3 regions of the Rhizobium sp. CB2179 genome follow, and region 1 is predicted to be linked to each of the others. Evidence: riboswitches for the same ligand, from Rfam matches in the RefSeq annotation. Region 1 holds a riboswitch; each other region holds the start of a gene.
What was found. A riboswitch is a leader RNA that binds a small molecule or an ion and turns the genes downstream of it on or off. The one in region 1 is predicted to bind FMN.
Positions count from the first base shown of each region.

Region 2: it holds a riboswitch for FMN, as region 1 does, so the genes downstream of both, ribN (riboflavin transporter RibN) here and ribB (3,4-dihydroxy-2-butanone-4-phosphate synthase) in region 1, are expected to answer to the same signal.
Region 3: it holds a riboswitch for FMN, as region 1 does, so the genes downstream of both, AC244Q_RS13200 (6,7-dimethyl-8-ribityllumazine synthase) here and ribB (3,4-dihydroxy-2-butanone-4-phosphate synthase) in region 1, are expected to answer to the same signal.

Region 1 is NZ_CM172781.1:2,226,080-2,230,606, reverse strand. It holds gene AC244Q_RS11115 (SDR family oxidoreductase) at 1-486, shown strand, start outside; gene AC244Q_RS11110 (IS110 family RNA-guided transposase) at 587-1,534, opposite strand; gene ribB (3,4-dihydroxy-2-butanone-4-phosphate synthase) at 1,816-2,451, opposite strand; FMN riboswitch at 2,578-2,728, opposite strand; gene AC244Q_RS11100 (glucose 1-dehydrogenase) at 2,924-3,706, opposite strand; gene AC244Q_RS11095 (SDR family oxidoreductase) at 3,983-4,527, opposite strand, start outside.
Region 2 is NZ_CM172781.1:1,335,047-1,339,573, forward strand. It holds gene lon (endopeptidase La) at 1-1,849, shown strand, start outside; gene hupB (DNA-binding protein HupB) at 2,056-2,331, shown strand; FMN riboswitch at 2,454-2,608, shown strand; gene ribN (riboflavin transporter RibN) at 2,691-3,611, shown strand; gene AC244Q_RS06705 (esterase-like activity of phytase family protein) at 3,685-4,527, shown strand, end outside.
Region 3 is NZ_CM172781.1:2,621,512-2,626,038, reverse strand. It holds gene AC244Q_RS13205 (SDR family oxidoreductase) at 1-702, shown strand, start outside; gene AC244Q_RS13200 (6,7-dimethyl-8-ribityllumazine synthase) at 770-1,204, opposite strand; FMN riboswitch at 1,283-1,425, opposite strand; gene AC244Q_RS13195 (SRPBCC family protein) at 1,666-2,112, shown strand; gene AC244Q_RS13190 (GCG_CRPN prefix-to-repeats domain-containing protein) at 2,298-2,606, shown strand; gene AC244Q_RS13185 (hypothetical protein) at 2,722-2,946, opposite strand; gene AC244Q_RS13180 (adenylate/guanylate cyclase domain-containing protein) at 3,231-4,349, shown strand; gene AC244Q_RS13175 (winged helix-turn-helix domain-containing protein) at 4,423-4,527, shown strand, end outside.

The DNA.
Region 1 (4,527 bases):
GGTGAGATGGGGCCGGTCGCCGGGCTGTCGGTGGAGGGCTGGCGCGAGACGATCGAGACCAATCTCACCGCCGCCTTCCTCGGCGCCAAACACCAGTCGGCGGCGATGGGGAAAGGCGGCGGATCGCTGATCTTCACCTCGACCTTTGTCGGCCACACCGTCGGCATGCCTGGCATGGCCGCCTATGCGGCGAGCAAGGCGGGGCTGATCGGCTTCGTGCAGGTGCTCGCCGCCGAACTCGGAGCGCAGAAGATCCGCGTCAACGCGCTGCTTCCCGGCGGCACCGACACGCCCGCCAGTATCACCAACGCGCCTGATGCCACGCCGGAGGTGCTCGCCTTCGTGGAGGGGCTGCATGCGCTGAAACGCATGGCGCAACCCGACGAGATCGCCAATGCGGCGCTTTTCCTCGCCTCCGACATGTCGAGCTTCGTGACCGGCACGGCGATGCTGGCAGATGGTGGGGTTTCGATCAGCCGAACATAGGGGCAGGAAATAGGGTGTGCTGTGGCAACCAGCCGTGCGCGTCTGGGACCCAGCCACCCGGCCCTCGTCCTTCGAGGCTGCGGCCTGCGGCCTGCGTGCCTCAGCAACCGTGTTGTTGGGGCTGGTTCCATGGGGTTCGTCTTTTAAGAATAGTGTTGATCATGATGATGAGCTTTCGCATGGCGGCGACGATGGCGACCTTGGGCGGTTTGCCCGCGTCGCGCAGCCTTTTGTGGAAGGTCTTGATGGCCGGGTTGCAACGGATGGCCGAGAGCGTAGCCATATAGAGGGCGCATCTGACGGTGGCGCGGCCGCCGGCGATATGGCGTTGTCCACGCCATGTGCCGCTGTCGTGAGCGATGGGGGCGACGCCGACGAGGGCTGCGAGCTTCTTGTCGTCGATGGCGCCGAGTTCGGGCAGTTCGGCGATGAGCACGGCGGCACTGACCTCGCCAATGCCCGGCACGGTCAGCAGCAGATTGCGGCGTGCGGCCATGTCGGGCTCGGCCTCGATGGCGAGCGCGATGGCGGCATCGACGCGGGCGAGCTGAGCCTTGAGGGCGGCGAGGGTCTCGCCAATCAGCGCTGCGACGGCCTCAGGCGCATGCTCGAGGCGGTTCTTCTCGGCGACCGCCATGTCGATGAGTTGGCGACGGCGGGTGACAAGCGCAGCAAGCGCGATGCGGCCGTCGTCGATATGGGGGATCTGTGCCGGCCGCATCGCTCTGGCGAAGTGGAGCGTGACGCGGGCGTCGACCTGATCGGTCTTGGCCAAACGACCGCTGGCCCTGGCGAAGTCGCGCACCTGGCGGGGATTGACGACGGCGACGGCAATACCGGCGGCCATAAGCGTTCTGACGATTGCCATCTCGTAACCGCCGGTCGCCTCGACGACGACAAGCTCTGCGCCGGCCACTGCCGCAGTGAGTGCGGCACAGCCTGGCGCATTGTTGTCGAAGCGGACAACGGCGCGTTTGCCCTCAACGGCAACGTCGAGATGGGCCTTCGAGACATCGATACCGACCATGAAAGATTGCTGGATATGCATGACTGCTCCTCCTTGCAACGCGGGCTCGAAGCCCAACCAACCGTTCGAGCGAAGACATGGCGACGGAGATGCTTGCTGAGGTACGAGTTCAAGACCCAAGGATGACACGCATCCCCGCCGCACAGCCCCTTTATACAGCAACGGCAACGTACAAGGATGAGGGCTGGTCCGTGTGCCATGCCGCTGCGCTTCCCGTTGAACCAGGTCGCAACCTCTCTCCAGCCTCATCCTGAGGTGCCCCGCAGGGGCCTCGAAGGACGGGGCTGGCCGCTTTGCGCAGATCAGGCGACTTCGCGTATGTCTTTTGCCGCCTGGCGGTCGAGATAGGCGACCAGGTCCTCGATGGTGACGAGGGGGAGGTTGTGGCGTTCGGCGAAGAGCGTGAGTTCGGGCAGGCGGGACATGGTTCCGTCGTCGTTGGCGACTTCGCAGATGACGCCGGCGGGGATCCGTCCGGCGAGGCGGGCGAGATCGACGGCGGCTTCGGTGTGGCCGGGGCGGCCGAGCACGCCGCGGGGGTTGGAGCGCAGCGGGAAGATATGGCCGGGGCGGGCGAATTCGGCGGGCTTTGCGCGATCGTCGACCAGGGCGCGGACGGTGGCGGCGCGGTCGGCAGCCGAGATACCGGTCGTCGTGCCCTTGAGATAATCGACCGAGACCGTGAAGGCGGTTTTGTGCGATTCCGTGTTGTTGGGCACCATGAGCGGAATATCGAGCGCATCGAGACGCTCGCCTTCCATGGCGATGCAGACGAGTCCACGGGCGTGGGTCATCATGAAGGCGATTGCCTCAGGGGTGACGGCATCGGCCGCGACCACGATATCACCTTCATTTTCCCGGTTCTGGTCGTCGACGACGACGACCATCTTGCCGCTGGCAATGGCTGATATGGCATCTTCGATTGTTGCGATAGTCATGCTGTCTGGCCTTTCAAGGGTTATGTCAGCTGACTGACATGGTCTGCTCGGCTCAGTCCGTGAGCGAGCCTTCTGCCCTTGGGCGAACAAACGTCGGCCGACTCCGGGATGGAGTGCGACTGCCCGTGTTGTCCTCTTCCATCCGGACTATACCGTCGGCTCCGGCATCTCACCGGATCTGCTGACCTTCCGACAGGAGGTGCCGGAAGCGCTCGCGGGCTCCAGGATTGCTCCTGATACCGCCGGTGGGGAATTACACCCCGCCCTGAGAACACTTCAAAGATAGGATCAAAAACAGGCGGATGGCAAGGTCACTCGACCAGGCAAAAATGCAAAGCTGCCCTGACGCCGATGGACACACTGTTCACACGGAGGCGACGACCGTGTCGCCTTCCGCACTTCGCTGGTGGTTTGCTCTTTGTTCGATGCATGTCGTTGTCCCAAAACCGCTACGCAATTTTGGGCGCCTGCATCAGGACATGATCAGGCCGCCGTCGACATTGATCGTCTGGCCGGTGATATAGGCGGCGTCATCGCTGGCGAGGAAGGTCACCAGGCCTGCGACATCTTCCCCAGAGCCGGCCCGTTTCATCGGGATGCCCTCGACCCATTCCTTCATCAGCTCGCCGGGGGCGTAGTTGCCGAGCAGCTTGCCCCAGGCCTGGTCGTTATAGGCCCACATGTCGGTCTCGATGATGCCGGGGCAGAAGGCGTTGACGGTGATCTTCTCGGTCGCGACTTCCTTGGCCAGGCTCTGGGTGATGCCGACGACCCCCATTTTCGAGGCGGCATAATGCGGGGTGTAGATGAAGCCGTCGCGCGCCTGGCCGGAAGCGGTGTTGATGATGCGGCCGCCGCGCTTGTGCTTGCGCATTCGTGATATTGCCTCCTGGGCGCAGAGGAAGACGCCCTTGGTGTTGACGGCCATGACCTTGTCCCACTCGTTTTCGGTCAGGTCCTCGACGCGGGCGATGGTGATGACGCCAGCATTCTGGATCGAAACGTCGACCGAGCCGAATTCCTTCTCGGCGGCATCGTAGAGGGCGGTGACGCTTGCCTTGTCGGTGACATCGCCGATGAAGGAGATCGCCTTGCCGCCTTCGGCCCGGATCTGTTCGGCGACGCCGTGGACCAGGTCCTCATTGGCCGAGACGACGAGATTGGCGCCTTCTTTCGCGAAGCGTTTGGCGATCGCCGCTCCGATGCCGCGGCTACCCCCGGTAATGACGACAGTCTTCTGCTCAAAGCGTTTCATGCTCTTTCCTTGTCCGTCGATAAACAGCAAATCTGGGTGCGACGTACCATGCGATCATTATTGGAGATCAAACGGTTGTCGCGAATTCAGGCAGTCTAGAGCGCCGATGACGATCCGAGCCCTCGGTCCGTTCGACAACCCGTTCGATCAGCGTGAAGGGCGGGCAAGACGGCGATATCGCACGCCGTCTTGCCCGTTGGTCCCTTCAGCGCCTCGATCTCAGCCAGGGAGGAAGCGAGATCGGTCACTTTCCAGCAGCGGCAATGAGCTTTCTCATCACCAGCAGCAGAAACCGCCGTCGACGAGAAGATCGACGCCGGTCACGAAACTTGCTGCATTCGACAGCAGAAACACCGCCGGGCCTACCATCTCGTCCACCGCTGCCATGCGCTGCATCGGCGTCTGCTCTTCGAAGAGCTTGGTCTGGTGGACCATCTCCGGACGGGTGTTCATGGGCGTTGCCGTGTATCCGGGGGAGATGGTGTTGACGCGAATGCCGCGGTCGACCCATTCCATCGCCATGGACTTCGACATATGGATGACGCCCGCCTTGGAGGCGTTATAGTGCGCTTGGCTCAGCCCGCGATTTACGATCACGCCGGACATGGAAGCGATGTTGACGATGGAGCCGCGTCCATTCTTGAGCATGGCGCGGGCCTCGGCCTGGCAGGAAAGAAAGACACCTTTCAGGTTGATATCCATCAACGTCTGATATTGGTCCTCCTCCATCTCTTCCGCGGCGTTCGCGTTAGCGATGCCTGCCGCGTTGACTGCAAGCGTCAGCGTGCCGAGATCGGCTTCGGTCCGTGCTATTGCCTCTC
Region 2 (4,527 bases), 890 kb from region 1:
CGTCAAGCAGCGCCTCGAAAAGGCTCTCGGCTTCATGGAAGGCGAGATCTCGGTCCTGCAGGTCGAAAAGCGCATCCGTTCGCGCGTCAAGCGCCAGATGGAAAAGACCCAGCGCGAATACTACCTCAATGAACAGATGAAGGCGATCCAGAAGGAACTCGGAGACGGCGAAGAAGGCCGCGACGAGATGAGCGAACTGGAAGAGCGCATCTCCAAGACCAAGCTGTCCAAGGAAGCCCGTGAAAAGGCCGATGCGGAGCTGAAGAAGCTGCGCCAGATGAGCCCGATGTCGGCGGAAGCCACCGTGGTGCGCAATTATCTGGACTGGCTGCTCGGCATTCCCTGGGGCAAGAAGTCGAAGATCAAGGCCGATCTCAACAATGCCGAGAAGATCCTCGAAGCCGATCACTTCGGTCTCGACAAGGTCAAGGAGCGCATCGTCGAATATCTGGCTGTGCAGGCCCGCGCCACCAAAATCAAGGGCCCGATCCTCTGCCTCGTCGGCCCTCCGGGCGTCGGCAAGACCTCGCTCGCCCAGTCGATCGCCAAGGCGACCGGCCGTGAGTATGTGCGTATGGCGCTTGGCGGCGTTCGTGACGAAGCCGAAATCCGCGGTCACCGCCGCACCTATATCGGCTCTATGCCCGGCAAGGTCATCCAGTCGATGAAGAAGGCTAAGAAGTCCAACCCGCTATTCTTGCTCGACGAAATCGACAAGCTCGGCCAGGACTATCGCGGCGATCCGTCTTCGGCTCTGCTCGAAGTGCTCGATCCGGCGCAGAACATGACCTTCATGGATCACTATCTGGAAGTCGAATACGACCTGTCGGATGTGATGTTCATCACGACGGCGAATACGCTGAACATTCCAGCGCCTCTGATGGACCGCATGGAGATCATCCGTATCGCCGGCTACACAGAGGATGAAAAGCGCGAAATCGCCAAGCGGCACCTGTTGCCGAAGGCCATCAAGGAACATGCGTTGCAGCCGGAAGAATTCTCGGTCAGTGACGACGCCCTGATGTCGATCAGCCAGCATTACACCCGCGAAGCCGGCGTCCGCAACTTCGAGCGCGAGCTGATGAAACTCGCCCGCAAGGCGGTCACCGAGATCATCAAGGGCAAGACGAAGGCCGTTCACGTGACGGCTGCCAACATCTCCGACTATCTGGGCGTCCCGCGCTTCCGCCATGGCGAAGCAGAGGGCGAGGATCAGGTTGGCGTCGTGACCGGTCTTGCCTGGACGGAAGTCGGCGGCGAGCTGCTGACCATCGAAGGTGTGATGATGCCGGGCAAGGGCCGCATGACGGTCACCGGCAATCTGAAGGAAGTCATGAAGGAATCGATCTCGGCAGCGGCCTCCTATGTCCGCTCGCGCGCTGTCGATTTCGGCATCGAGCCGCCGCGCTTCGACAAGAGCGACATCCACGTGCACGTGCCGGAAGGCGCAACCCCGAAGGATGGTCCCTCGGCTGGTGTCGCCATGGCAACCGCGATCGTCTCGATCATGACCGGCATCCCCGTGGACAGGCATGTGGCCATGACCGGTGAAATCACGCTTCGTGGCCGTGTGCTGCCGATCGGCGGTCTCAAGGAAAAGCTGCTCGCAGCGCTTCGCGGCGGCATCAAGAAGGTGCTGATTCCGGAGGAAAACGCCAAGGACCTGGCGGAGATTCCTGACAACGTGAAGAACAACATGGAGATCATCCCGGTATCCCGCATGGGCGAGGTGATCAAGCACGCGCTGATCCGGCGGCCGGAGCCAATCGAATGGGATGGCACGGTGGAAACGCCGGTCATCACATCGGTCGAAGGCCTCGATGAGACAGGCGCAACCATAGCGCATTGAGTGGCCTTTGCCACATTTATGCCCAATTGGCCCAAAACACGGAAAAAGGCTGGCGGAAACGCCAGCCTTTTTTGTGAAAACGTCATGTAGACGCTTGCTTTTCCTTGATTTGCAGGGCTTTTGGGTTTTCGGCGGGCCTGATGAAACCTATTCTGCGCCTAGCTTACTTTTGAGTCGTTTCATACCATTTAGAAAGGGGTGGAAACATGAACAAGAATGAACTCGTGTCCGCAGTAGCCGAAAAGGCAGGACTGACGAAGTCTGACGCGGCTTCCGCTGTTGACGCGGTTTTCGACGTTGTCCAGGCTGAACTCAAGAACAAGGGCGACATTCGCCTCGCGGGTTTCGGCAGCTTCACCGTTTCTCATCGTGCCGCATCGAAGGGCCGTAACCCGTCGACGGGCGCTGAAGTCGACATTCCGGCTCGCAACGTGCCGAAATTCACGCCCGGCAAGGGCCTGAAGGACGCCGTCAACGGCTGATCTGAGATTATCCGCCAGCCGGAAACGAGACCGGTTGTGTAGGATTTGAGAGGGGTTCGGCTTTGCCGGACCCCTTTTGTTTGGGCGGATCTTGCCGTCGCGGGGGCTTTGATCTACGACAGTTCTGTTCTCAGGGCGGGGTGAAACTCCCCACCGGCGGTAAGGGTTTCGGCCTGAGCCCGCGAGCGCCTTCTTTCGCGCCCATGCGGAGGAGGGGTCAGCAGATCCGGTGTGATTCCGGAGCCGACGGTTAAAGTCCGGATGGAAGAGAATGAGTGTCGGCCACGCGGAGGGCAGGGTTGCCCTGTGTCGCTTGGTCGTGGCTCATGCGTCCTGATTTATGTTGGTCCCTGTTTTGGATGAAAGACATGAATCAGACTTCTGTTGCCGTCGAGCCGTCCCGCGCCGTTGTCGGTGCCATCTGGATGGTCCTTGCCGGCATTGCCTTTTCGCTTCTCAACGTCGTCACCCAATGGCTGACGATGAAGCTTGCCTTTCCCTCGGCGTCCGCAGCCTTCTGGCAATATGGCTTCGCCTTCCTGTTTTCGCTGCCGTTCCTGAAGAGGCTCGGCCTTGCGGCGATGCGCACGCATTATCCTTGGCGTCACCTCGCGCGCGTCGCGCTTGCCGCGCTCGGCGTCGAGGCCTGGGTCGCCGGCCTTGCCACGGTGCCGATCTGGCAGGCGATCGCACTGGTGATGACCTCGCCCTTCTTCATCATTCTGGGCGCCCGGCTTTTCCTCGGGGAGCGCGTGGGCCCGGCCCGCTGGGCCGCGACGGCAGCGGGTTTCACCGGAGCGATGATCATTCTGCAGCCATGGTCTGATGGTTTTGGCTGGGCGGCTCTCTTGCCTGTGCTTTCGGCGCTGCTGTGGGGCGCCTCGTCGCTGATCACCAAGAGCCTGACAGGCATCGAACGGCCAGAGACGATCACCGTCTGGCTGCTCGTTCTGCTGACGCCGATAAATGGCGGGCTGGCGCTTGCGGCAGGCTTTGCAGTGCCGACGGGCGCAACCCTTGCCCTGTTCCTGCTGGCGGGGCTGCTGACCGCGGTAGCGCAGTATTTCCTGACGCTAGCCTATGCCGCAGCGGATGCCGCCTATGTCCAGCCGTTCGACGATCTGAAGCTGCCGTTGAACGTGCTGGCCGGTTGGCTGTTCTTCGGTTATGCGCCGGCGGGTTATCTCTGGCTGGGAGCGGCTCTCATCTTGTCTGCTTCGCTGTTCATCATGCGAAACGAGATGCGCCGGGAGCGCAAACCAGAGCCTGACATGATCTGACGCAAAATGCCGCATCTGTCATGCCTCTGTCATGCCGCTCGCGCAGAAAACTCATGTTTCGAATGTTCGACACATGGGGGATTTCATGACAATTTCATCGCGCAAGGCAGCGCTCGCTGCCGTGCTTCTCGCATCCGTCGCCTTTCCGGCCGCGGCCGAGCCGGTTTTCAACCGCATCGCTTCCTTCCCGGTCGCAGAGAACCTGCCTGTTGATAAGGACAAGCTTTCGGTGAGCTCCGCCGAGATCATCACCGCGACCGAAGACGGCAACACGCTGATCTATAGCGACAGCCCGCTCGGCGCGATCGGCTTTATCGACATTACCGATGCCAAGGCCCCGAAGGCCGGCGGCGCGCTGATGATGGACGGCGAGCCGACATCGGTCACCTGGAGCGCCGGCAAGGCACTGGTTGCCGTCAACACCTCCGAAAGCAAGGCCAAGCCCTCGGGCCGTCTCGCGATCGTCGACGTGGCGACCAAGAAGATCGAAAACACCTGCGATCTCGGTGGTCAGCCGGATTCGATCGCCCTCAACAAGGACAAGACGCTAGGCACCATCGCAATCGAAAATGAACGCGACGAAGACATCAATGACGGCAAGATCCCGCAGATGCCGGCCGGCGATCTCGTCGTCTTCCAGGTCAAGAACGGCACCGTCGATTGCGGCACTATCAAGCACGTGACGCTGGCCGGGCTTACCGGCGTCGCCCCTGAAGATCCGGAGCCGGAATTCGTCGCCTTCAACAGCCTGAACGAGATTGCCCTGACGCTGCAGGAAAACAACGAGATCGTCATCATCGACGCCAACACGGCTGAAGTGAAGACGCATTTCTCCGCCGGCAGCGTCGATCTCACCGGCATCGACACCAAGCGTGACGGCGCCCTGAAATTCTCGGGCGAAGCCAAGGGCGTGCCG
Region 3 (4,527 bases), 400 kb from region 1:
GCGCGCGATTTTTCCGCGCTGGTGCTGGTCGCGCGCAACCGCGCCAATCTGGAGGAGACCGCGCAGGCGGTGAGGGCGGTCGGCGCGCAGGCCCTCGTCATCGGCGCCGACCTTGCTGAGCCGGCGGCGGCGCAGGCCGTGGTCGATCAGGCGCTCGGTGCCTTCGGCCGCATCGATGCGCTGCTCAATATCGCCGGCGCCGTGCCGCAGATCGATCTTTTCGAGATGACCGACGCGCAGTGGGAAGGTGGACTGGCGCTGAAGCTGCACGGTGCGCGGCGCCTGACGATTGCCGCCTGGCCGGCACTGAAGGAGACCAACGGCTCCGTCGTCCTGATGTCGGGCAATTCGGCGGTGTTTCCAAAGGCGCCTTATGCGGCGGTCGGCACGATCAATGCGGCGATCGTGGCGCTCGCCAAGGCCTTTGCCGATCGCGGCATCGCCGATAGCGTCCAGGTCAACAGCGTGCTGCCCGGCCCCGTCATGACCGGCCGGCGCCGTTCCTATCTCGAGCACTGGGCACCGTTGCACGGTGTGAGCGTGGAGGAGGCGACCGCGCATTTCCCCGAACAGGCAGGCATTGCCCGCTACGGCGAGCCGGAGGAAATCGCCGAACTGATGGCCTTCCTGGTGTCGCCGGGTGCCCGCTGGATGACCGGCTCGACGCTACGCATAGATGGCGGCGAGGTGAAGTCGATCTGATGTGGTCGACGGCGGGATTGCCCCGCCGTCTTCATCGCCTGTTGTTCTTCTGCTCGTCGAGCCGCTTTCACGCGGCGGGAGCAGCGCGGGTCTTGCCGATCGTCAGAGCCGCCTTTGCTGCCTCGCGTCCTTTCTCGACGAAATGCGCCCGGTAGATCTGCTTGTGGTGTTCGGTTTCCTGATACTGATGCGGCGTCAGCGACACCGACAGCACCGGCACACCGGTATCCATGCCGGCGCGCATCAGCCCATCGACGACGGCCTGGGCGACGAATTCGTGGCGGTAGATTCCGCCGTCGACGACGAAGGCGGCGGCAACGACAGCGGCATAGCGTCCGGTTGCAGCAAGATCGCGTGACAGCAGCGGCATCTCGAATGCGCCGGGAACATCGAACACGTCGACCTGCTCGGGCGGAATAAGCTGATGGAAGCCATCAAGGGCGCGGTCGACGATGTCGGCGTGCCAGCTGGCTTTGACGAAGGCATAGCGGGTGGGTGTCACGGCAATCTCCTTTGGCGAACAGACACATCACCCAAGGCGATCACGAACGTTCCCGACAGCCGCAAGGGCGGCAGGAGCGCACGTTCTCTTTCATCCGGACTATGACCGTCGGCTCAGGCATCTCACCTGATCTGCTGACCCTTCCTGAGAAGGCGCTCGCGGGCTCGCAACCAAAATTGCATACCGCCGGTAGGGACTTTCACCCCGCCCTGAGAACGGCGCGAACAATAGGGGTAAGGTGGCGGGCTGGCAATAGGTTGAAATGCTTTCGCGGCCGGAGCTGGATCAGGGCTCCCCAAGCGGCGATTCCGCTCGTTCGTCGATGGCGACGGGCAATACCTCTTGCGGAGGAGGAGCCTGCGCCTACATTCTCTCGGTGAGGACATCCACGTCAGAAGCACGACAAGACAGGACGCGCTGTCTCCGCCTGGGCGGGGCCGTGACAACCATGGGAGAGAGTGATGCCAGAATCTTTCGTCGTCCACCGCGAGGCGCATATCGCGGCGCCGCCGGCCGCGGTATTCGCGCTGATGACCGATCCGGAGAAGATCCTGCGCTGGATGGGAACGGAAGCGCAGGTCGAGCCGCAGCCCGGCGGGCTCTATCTCGTCAACGTTACCGGCGCCCGCTTTGCGCGCGGCTCGTTTCGCGAGGTGGTGCCGGTTCATCGCCTTGCCTACAGTTTCGGCTGGGATGGCAGTGAAGTGGTGCCGCCGGGGTCGAGCCTGGTCGAGATCGACCTGATCGAACAGGGGAGCGGAACGCTGCTGCGGCTCACCCATAGCGGCCTGCCCAGCGCCGATCAATGCGCCGGCCATGCGGAAGGCTGGGCGCATTACCTCGGGCGCCTGACAGAAGTCGCCGCCGGGCGTGATCCGGGTCCCGACGCTTTTTACGGCCGGACATGAACAATTTTTGCGGGCGCGGGGCGTCTCTGAAGCGCTTGCCGCAGCGACAACAGCGGTCGGCGGGCGCTCAAACCGGCCGTACGGAAGCGCTGCTTTTTCTCCCGCAAACATGAACGCGCAGTTCATCTCCAGTTCAATTTAGCGGCCATAAAGTTGGGACGGCTGGATTGAAAATGGAGTTCACGATGAAGGCACTTTCTATCGCGGCTGCCTTGCTTGCCGGCAGCCTCTCGATCGGTACCGCGGAGGCAATGCCGATGGGGACAATCAATGTCCAGAGCAGTGTCACAAAGGTCGACTACGCCTGCGGTCGCGGCTGGCATCTGACGCGCTGGGGCGAATGCCGGCGAAGCTGGAGACGCCCGCCGCCGGTAGCTTTCTACGGTGGTCCGCCCCGCTGGGGCTGGGAGCGGCGTCACCGCGATTGGGATGGCCCGCGCTGGCGCCATGAGCGGCGCTGGGATCGCGACCGGCGTTGGCGGGATAATGACTAAAAGTCTCGCTCAGATGTAAATGGACGAAGGCCGGAGCGATTTTCGCCCGGCCTTTTCTCATGAAAAAGCGTCGCCGACGCTGACAGCCAGCGTTCTTGCGATTTGCCCGAGAGGGTCAGATCCTGCTGACGAGCCAGTGCGTGTCGTCGATCAATTCCTCGAGCTCGACGGGATCCTTGACGCCGAATTCGAACCATTCGACGAGTTCTTTCGCCTTGCGGCTGCTTTCCTCCGCCGTCAGCTCGACCTGATACCTTTCGCACCATCGCCGAAGGATCGACGTCAGCAGCGTCATGTCATTCCCATCCAGCGGATCTTTTGGCCAGAATATCGTGCCCATCGCACCCCTCAATCACACGATGACGAACGGCCCTATAATGGAATCAAAGTCGCGCAAGTTTAAAGTGTTTATTTTTTGTTTTCCACCGCAGTGGATGGTTTTTCGACAGGGGAGTGGACGCACTTTTGGGGTGACAGGTTGAGTCGATGGGAATGTCCTCACGGACACCCGTGGCGTGTCCTGATGAACGTGCAGGATATCTGCTTGTCGAACCCGGGATGACCGCAAGCGGTCACTCCGGGGATGTCCTTGCGGCTGCCCCGGTGAGCGTGCGATGTTAAGCTATGGATCTGCCGTCCCCCCTTGCCTGGCTGGTTGACGAGGCCGGCGCCTCGCCTGGTCCCGAACGGTTTCTGGCCGAACTCGGGCGCAGGCTGCTGGCCGATGGCCTGCCGCTTTCCGGCGGCGCGCTGACCCTTTCGGTGCCGCATCCGATCATAGCGCGGCGCACCTGGCTGTGGCGCGCCGAGACCGGTGCTGTCATCGAGGCGTTAGCCTTTGCCGCGGCGCCGCAGAGCGAGGCTGGGCGCGAGTGGCTGGCCGGGCTCGGGCCGGTATGGGAGGCCAGGATCGGGCCTACGCAGGATAATCAGGCATTGGACAGCCCGCTGCTTGGCTGGGCGGGGGTTGCAAACGGGGTAGGGGGCAGCGCATTCGGCCCGGCCGAGGCTGGCCTGCTGCACGAAGTTGCGCGTTTTTCTGCAGCCCCGCTCGCCGCTTTGGCGGCGCGGGAGGCGCGGGCCGCGCTGCTTGAAGCCTATCTCGGCCGGCGCAGCGCCGCCCGGGTGCAGGCCGGCGCGCTTGCCCGCGGCACCGGCGAGACCATCCGCGCAGCCCTTCTCTGCGCCGATCTGCGCGACTTCACCGCGCTCTCCGAGGTGACCGAGCCTCACGTGATGATCACCGTACTGGACGCCTGGTTCGACCGTGTCGCGGGCGCCGTGCATGCCTTCGGGGGCGAGGTGCTGAAGTTCATCGGCGACGGCGTGCTGGCGATCTTTCCGGTCACGGCTACGTCGAGCGAGAGCGACGCTGCCCGAGGGGATCGCGGGGCCTGCGAGGCCGCGCTGCGCGCGGTCGCCGCCAGCCGCGCGGGCATGGCCCACCTCGATCAGGTGCGCCAGGCGCAGGGGCTGGCGCCGCTGCCCTTCGGCGCAGCACTGCATTTCGGCGAGATCCTGTGGGGGAATATTGGTGCTGCCGACCGGCTGGATTTCACCGCCATCGGCCCCGCCGTCAATCTGGTCAGCCGGCTGGAAGGGCTGTGCAAGCCGCTCGGCCGAAGTGTGCTGATCTCGGGCGCAGTGGCGGCGAATACGGCAACGGCCCTGATGCCGCTCGGAGAGCACACCTTGCGCGGCATCGCCGCCCCTTGCGCGGTCTTCACCCTGCCTGAGGATTGAGCCGCGGACAGGGCAGTTGCATTTATGCAAAGAAAGCTTTGCAAAGATGTCTTTGCAATAGTAGGCTTCCGGCATGAAAAATCCGCGCCCGCCGCCTGCTCAATCCGTCACCGCACCCCGCACCCTCAGCCGCGTCGTGCCCGATCCCACCGCGCTGAAGGCGCTGACGCATCCTGTC